One region of the Streptomyces sp. NPDC094143 genome, then DNA from elsewhere that is predicted to be linked to it. Evidence: riboswitches for the same ligand, from Rfam matches in the RefSeq annotation. Region 1 holds a riboswitch; the other holds the start of a gene.
The links. A riboswitch is a leader RNA that binds a small molecule or an ion and turns the genes downstream of it on or off. The one in region 1 is predicted to bind S-adenosylmethionine.

Region 1 (3,305 bases):
ATGCGCTCCTCGACGTCCGGCTCGTGCGCGCGCTCGCGCAGGAAGTCCGCGTCGGCGCCCAGTCCGTGCACGCCGATCCGCGTGCCGCCGAGCCCGCCCGCGAACCGCTCCGCGCACGCCGTGAACGCGTCCGCCCAGCGCTGGGTGAGGAAGCCCAGCCGGTCCGCGCCCAGCATGCCGCGCAGCACCTGCCCGGCCACGTCGTCCGGCAGCATCCGGAAGTACTCGGGCGGCGCCCACGGCGTGTGCGAGAAGTGGCCGATCCTGAGGTCCGGGCGCAGCTCGCGGAGCATGCCCGGCACCAGCGTCAGGTGGTAGTCCTGCACCACGACCACCGCGCCCTGCGCCGCCTCCTCGGCCAGCGCTTCGGCGAAGGCCCGGTTGTACGTCTCGTAGGACGCCCACTGGCGCCGGAACTCCGCGTCGAAGACCGGCTCCAGCGGCGTCTGGTAGAGCATGTGGTGGACGAACCACAGCACCGAGTTGGCGATGCCGTTGTACGCGTCGGCGTGCACGTCGGCCGGGATGTCCAGCATCCGCACGCCGTCCTCGCCGGCCCCGCGCCGCACCGCCTCCCGGTCGCCGTCGGACAGCGCCGAGCAGACCCACAGGGCGTCGGCGTCCGAGCCGATCGCGGAGAGCCCCGAGACCAGCCCGCCGCCGCCCCGCTTGGCGTTCAGCGAACCGTCCTCACCGACCGTGTAGGAGACCGGGCCCCGGTTGGAGGCCACCAGTACCCGTGCAGAACCGTGCGTCGAACCCATAGGCCTCAACCTAGCCCGGCCTGTAAACGCTCAAACGTACGGACTTGCCGCGTCCGGCCGAAAACGGTCCCGGTCAGGCGGCCCGCCGCGCCTGGTACTCGGCGATCTCCACCATCGGCGGGCGTTCCTCGGTGTCGACCGAGTACGTCCGCGGCTCGAAGCCGTTCCCGCCCCGCTCGAACTGCGTCAGGGACGGCCGGATCAGTTGCCCCCGGGCCAGCCGCAGCTGGGCGGTGCGGTAGATCTCGGCGGCCATCCGGCCCAGCGCCTGTCCGTCCTGGTGCCGGTGCTTGCGCACGCCGACGTCCACCTGGGCGAGGGCGTCCAGGCCCACCAGGTGCAGGGCGTCCACCAGCATGCCCAGCTCGACTCCGTACCCCACGGGGAACGGCAGCCGCTCCAGCAGCGAGCGGCGGGCCGCGTACTCCCCGCCCAGCGGCTGCACGAACCCGGCCAGCCGCGGCCAGTGCATGTTCAGCAGCGGGCGGGCCATCAGCTCGGTGACCCGGCCGCCCTGCCCGCCGGCGCCGCCGAGGGGACGGTCGTACATGCCCTTGACCAGGGCCACGTCCGGATCGGTCAGCAGCGGGCCCACGATCCCCGAGACGAAGTCGGACGAGAACTCCCGCAGGTCCGCGTCGACGAAGCAGACGATGTCGCCGCGCGTGACGAGCAGCGAGCGCCACAGCACCTCGCCCTTGCCGCGCACGGTGGGGACGCGCGGGAGTATCGCGTCGCGGTGCACCACCGTCGCGCCCGCGGCGGCGGCCACCTGGGAGGTGCGGTCGGTCGATCCCGAGTCCACGACGACCAGTTCGTCGACGAGCGGGACCTGCAGCATCAGGTCGTGCCGGATGACGGCGGCGATGTCGCCGACCGTCTCCTCCTCGTTCAGCGCGGGCAGCACCACACTGACCGTCCGGCCCGTGCGCTGCTTGGCGGCCATGATCCGGTGGAGCGGGCGTTCGTTCGCGGACCAGGAACGGGTGCTCAGCCAGCGCTCGACTTCTTCCAGCACCGTGGCGGCTCCTTAGCGTTCTCTCGGCGGGACGGAATGTGACGCGTCTCGCGGTTCGGACGACTATCTCAACTGTCCTGGTCGTCGGTTACAGTCTTGAACAACGCGGATGACCATCGCATGTCCGGGGGTCACCCGCCGCCTACAACCACATACAGCTCATCCAGAGGGGCAGAGGGAAACGGCCCGATGAAGCCCCGGCAACCCTCCAGTCGGTTCTCGTAGGTCACTGGCGACCACAGCGCGAGGCTCCCGGCTAGGGAAGGTGCCAAATCCGTCTCACGGCGAGATGCGTCGTGAGGAAGATGAGGAGAAAGGGCCTCGCCTCACATGGCTGTGCAGACTGTTGCAAGCACCACGAACTCCACCGTAGACCTCGGCCCGGCCGCCGCCCTGAGCTGCCGCGAGTGCGGTCACCGCGTGCCCCTCGGCCCGGTCTTCGCCTGCGAGGAGTGTTTCGGCCCGCTGGAGATCGCCTACGACTTCTCGGCCTACGACGCCGAGGAGCTGCGGAAGACGATCGAGGCGGGCCCCGCGAACATCTGGCGCTACGCCCCCCTGCTGCCGGTCCCGGCCGACGTGGCGGACAAGCCGAACATCAACCCGGGCTGGACCAAGCTCGTCAAGGCCGACAACCTCGCGCGCGAGCTGGGCGTCGACGCCGGCAAGCTCTTCGTCAAGGACGACTCCGGCAACCCGACGCACTCCTTCAAGGACCGCGTCGTCGCGCAGGCCCTGGAGGCCGCCCGCGCCTTCGGCTTCACCACCCTCTCCTGCTCCTCCACCGGCAACCTGGCCGGCGCGGTGGGCGCCGCCGCGGCCCGGGCCGGCTTCCGCTCGTGCGTGTTCATCCCGCACGACCTGGAGCAGGGCAAGGTCGTCATGGCCGCGGTCTACGGCGGCGAGCTCGTCGGCATCGAGGGCAACTACGACGACGTGAACCGCTTCTGCTCCGAGCTGATCGGCGACCCGGCCGGCGAGGGCTGGGGCTTCGTCAACGTCAACCTGCGGCCGTACTACGCCGAGGGCTCCAAGACGCTGGCCTACGAGATCTGCGAGCAGCTCGGCTGGCGGCTGCCGGACCAGATCGTGGTGCCCATCGCCTCGGGCTCGCAGCTCACGAAGATCGACAAGGGTCTGCAGGAGCTGATCAAGCTCGGGCTGGTCGAGGACAGGCCGTACAGGATCTTCGGTGCGCAGGCCGAGGGCTGCTCGCCGGTGTCGACGGCGTTCAAGGCCGGGCACGACGTGGTGCGGCCGCAGAAGCCGGACACGATCGCCAAGTCGCTGGCGATCGGGAACCCGGCGGACGGGCCGTACGTGCTGGACATCGCGCGGCGCACGGGCGGTGCGGTGGAGGACGTGACCGACGAGCAGGTCGTCGACGCGATCAAGGTCCTTGCCAGGACCGAGGGGATCTTCGCGGAGACCGCCGGTGGTGTGACGGTGGGCGTGACGAAGAAGCTTGTCGAGAACGGGGTTCTCGACCCCACGAAGACCACGGTCGTGCTCAACACCGGGGA
Region 2 (3,305 bases), on a different contig from region 1:
AGCGGCTTATGAGCGCTGTGACCCCCGCTGGAGGCGACACCGCGGCGGGCCGCTCCTGGCCCCTGCTGTTGAACGGCCTGCTTCAGGGCCGGGACCTGACCGCCGACGACACCGCGTGGGCGATGGACCTGATCATGCGCGGCGAGGCGACCGACGCGCAGATCGCCGGGTTCGTGGTGGCGCTGCGCGCCAAGGGGGAGACCGTCGAGGAGATCGCCGGGTTCGTCCGGGCGATGTACGAGCACGCCAACGTCATCGAGGTGCCGGGCCCGGCGGTCGACATCGTCGGCACGGGCGGCGACGGCGCGAAGACCGTCAACATCTCCACGATGTCGGCCATCGTCATCGCCGGCACGGGCGCGAAGGTCGTCAAGCACGGCAACCGCGCGGCGTCCTCGGCGTCCGGCGCCTCCGACGTCCTGGAGAAGCTCGGCGTCAACCTGGAGCTGCCGGTGCACCGGGTGGCCGGGGTGGCCGAGGAGGCCGGGATCACGTTCTGCTTCGCGGCGAAGTTCCACCCGTCGATGCGGTACGCGGGCGCGGCCCGCGGGCAGCTGGGCATCCGGACCATCTTCAACGTCCTCGGTCCGCTGACCAACCCCGCGAAGGTCCGCGCCCAGGCGGTCGGCGTGGCCGACCCGCGCATGGCGCCGATCGTGGCCGGCGTCTTCGCCGGGCGCGGCCACTCCTCCCTGGTCTTCCGCGGCGACGACGGCCTCGACGAACTGACCACCACCGCCACCTCCCGGGTCTGGATCGTCCGCGACGGCAAGGTGACCGAGGAGGCCTTCGACCCGCGCGAGGTGGGCCTCGAACTGGTTCCGGTGGAGGCCCTGCGCGGCGCGGACGCCTCGTACAACGCCGAGGTCGCCCGCCGCCTGCTGGACGGCGAGAGGGGCCCGGTGCGGGACGCGGTGCTGCTGAACGCGGCGGCGGCGCTGGTGGCGCTGGAGCCGGGCACGGGCACGCTGGCCGAGCAGATCGGCGCCGGCATGGCCAGGGCGGCGGAGTCGATCGACTCGGGGGCCGCCAAGCGGACCCTGGAGCGGTGGGTGGCCGCCAGCAACGCCTGACGCGTGAGACGCGTCCCGTGATCCGGACACGGGTTGCGGGACGCCGATCACTTCACGTACGTTCCCGTACCAGGTCATGAGTGACAGTCATGAGGCCCCGGCCGACTGTCCGGCAACCCTCCGTCCGTGGCGGGGTGCCCCGGGTGAAGACCAGGCCGCAGGCAGCGAGGTCTGCGGCAAGCGCGGACCCCTCGCGACACCAGGGGTCCTGGTCGACGAGGAGTCTTCCGTGAGTCAGCGAATGCGATAGGGCCGCAGAGCCCCGCCTCCGCACCCCCTTCCTCTCTCTTCACCCCTGTCTCACGGGAGTTCGCCATGTCCGTCTCCGCCGTTGCCGCCGACCGGTCCGTTTGTGCCCCACTGCCCGTTCTGGGGCGGGATGTCACCGTGCCGCTCGTGACCGGCGGTGAGGTCACCTACGCCGCGCTCGACTACGCCGCCAGCGCCCCGGCGCTGCAGCGGGTCTGGGACGACGTCGCCGCCTACGCGCCGTACTACGGCAGCGTCCACCGCGGTGCCGGGTACCTGTCCCAGCTGTCCACGGACCTGTTCGAGAACGCCCGCCGGACCGTCGCCGAGTTCCTCGGCTGCCGCGCCGGCGACCAGGTCGTGTTCACCCGCTCCACCACCGACTCGCTCAACCTCCTCGCCGCCGCCCTCCCGGAGGGGTGCGAGGTCTTCGTGTTCGAGACCGAGCACCACGCCTCCCTGCTGCCCTGGCGCGACGCCCGCGTCACCTTCCTCGACGCTCCGAGGAGCCACCGCGAGGCCGTCGGGACCCTGGAGCGCGCCCTCGCCGGCCGGGACTCCCACGGGCCCGCCCTCGTCTGCGTCACCGGCGCCTCGAACGTCACCGGCGAGCTGTGGCCCGTACGGGAGCTGGCGGCCGCCGCGCACGCCCACGGGGCGCGGATCGTGCTGGACGCCGCCCAGCTGGCCCCGCACCACCCGGTGTCCGTCGCGGACCTCGACGTCGACTGGGTCGCCTTCTCCGGGCACAAGCTGTACGCGCCCTTCGGCTCCGGCGTCCTGGCCGGGCGGGCCGACTGGCTGGGCGCGGCGGAGCCGTACCTCGCGGGCGGCGGGGCCAGCCGCAAGGTAGCGCGGCGTGCGGACGGGGGCGTGGACGTGGAGTGGCACGAGAGCGCCGCCCGTCACGAGGCCGGCTCCCCGAACGTCATCGGCGCCTACGCCGTCGCCTCCGCCTGCAAGGCCCTCACCGAGGCCGGGTTCGACACCCTCGTCGCCCGCGAGCGGTACCTGATCGAGAAGGTGCGCGCGGGGCTCGCCGAGGTGCCCGAGGTCCGCACCCTCTCCCTCTTCGGGGACGACGCCCCGCGGGTCGGCGTGATCTCCTTCGTCGTCGACGGCTGGAACAGCTCCCACTTCGCCGCCGCCCTCTCGGCCGAGTACGGCATCGGTGTGCGGGACGGGCTGTTCTGCGCCCACCCGCTGCTGCGTACGCTGCTCGGCAGCGACCCGCAGACGCAGGGCGAGTGCGGGGCGCCGGAGGCAGCGCCGGGGGAGAAGTCCCTCAACGCCGTCCGTGTGAGCTTCGGGGCCGGTACGCCGGACGAGCACGTCGAACGGTTCGTGCACGCGGTGAAGGAGCTCGTCACGGACGGCGCGAAGTGGAACTACCGCACGGAGGAAGGGCGTTGCGTCCCGGACACCTCGGCGTGACGCGGTAGCCGGCCGCCCAGGACGATCATCCGCAGGGCCCGTTCGGTGGCGTCGGTGAGCAGCTCGCCCGCCCGCAGCAGCGCCTCCGCCAGCTCCATCGGGGCGGGCAGGATGCCGTGGCAGGCGTCCACGCCCGGCACCTGGTGCGCGCCCTCGCCGAGGGTGCCGGCCGGCGCCGGGACCGGGCGTCCGTACCGCTTGGCCCGGCGGGCCACCTCGGCCGGGACCTTGCCGCGCGGCGTCTGGTGGTCCAGGGTGCCCTCGGCGGTGACGACCAGATCGGCGCGGGCCGGCCGGACGTCCAGGTCGAGGTGGTCCAGCAGCACGTCGAAGCGGGGCAGGAGCCGGGCGCCCAGTGCGGCGGGCCCGCCATCACCAGCGGCAGCCACAGCAGGATCCGGACCCGGGCGGAGATCCGCCGGCGGCCGCCGTCAGCCCTCGGATCCGGGGCCGTCGTCGTCGCCCGGCCCGTCGTCCGAGGTGCCCTGGCCGCGGCCGTCGTCATCATCGTCACTCGCTGAGCTGTCGGTCACCGGGGGGCCGCGAGAC

Region 2: another riboswitch for S-adenosylmethionine. It lies ahead of ABTZ58_RS15175 (aminotransferase class V-fold PLP-dependent enzyme); the one in region 1 lies ahead of thrC (threonine synthase).

What each region holds. Positions count from the first base shown of each region.
Region 1 covers NZ_JBEOTZ010000007.1:134,926-138,230, forward strand. Annotated here, with positions in the region: gene ABTZ58_RS12110 (alpha,alpha-trehalose-phosphate synthase (UDP-forming)) at 1-764, opposite strand, end outside; gene ABTZ58_RS12115 (glucosyl-3-phosphoglycerate synthase) at 838-1,782, opposite strand; SAM riboswitch class I at 1,939-2,094, shown strand; gene thrC (threonine synthase) at 2,113-3,305, shown strand, end outside.
Region 2 covers NZ_JBEOTZ010000009.1:244,067-247,371, reverse strand. Annotated here, with positions in the region: gene trpD (anthranilate phosphoribosyltransferase) at 9-1,073, shown strand; SAM riboswitch class IV at 1,146-1,262, shown strand; gene ABTZ58_RS15175 (aminotransferase class V-fold PLP-dependent enzyme) at 1,389-2,756, shown strand; partial or broken gene ABTZ58_RS15170 (glycerate kinase) at 2,711-3,175, opposite strand; partial or broken gene ABTZ58_RS15165 (small secreted hydrophilic protein) at 3,188-3,305, opposite strand, start outside.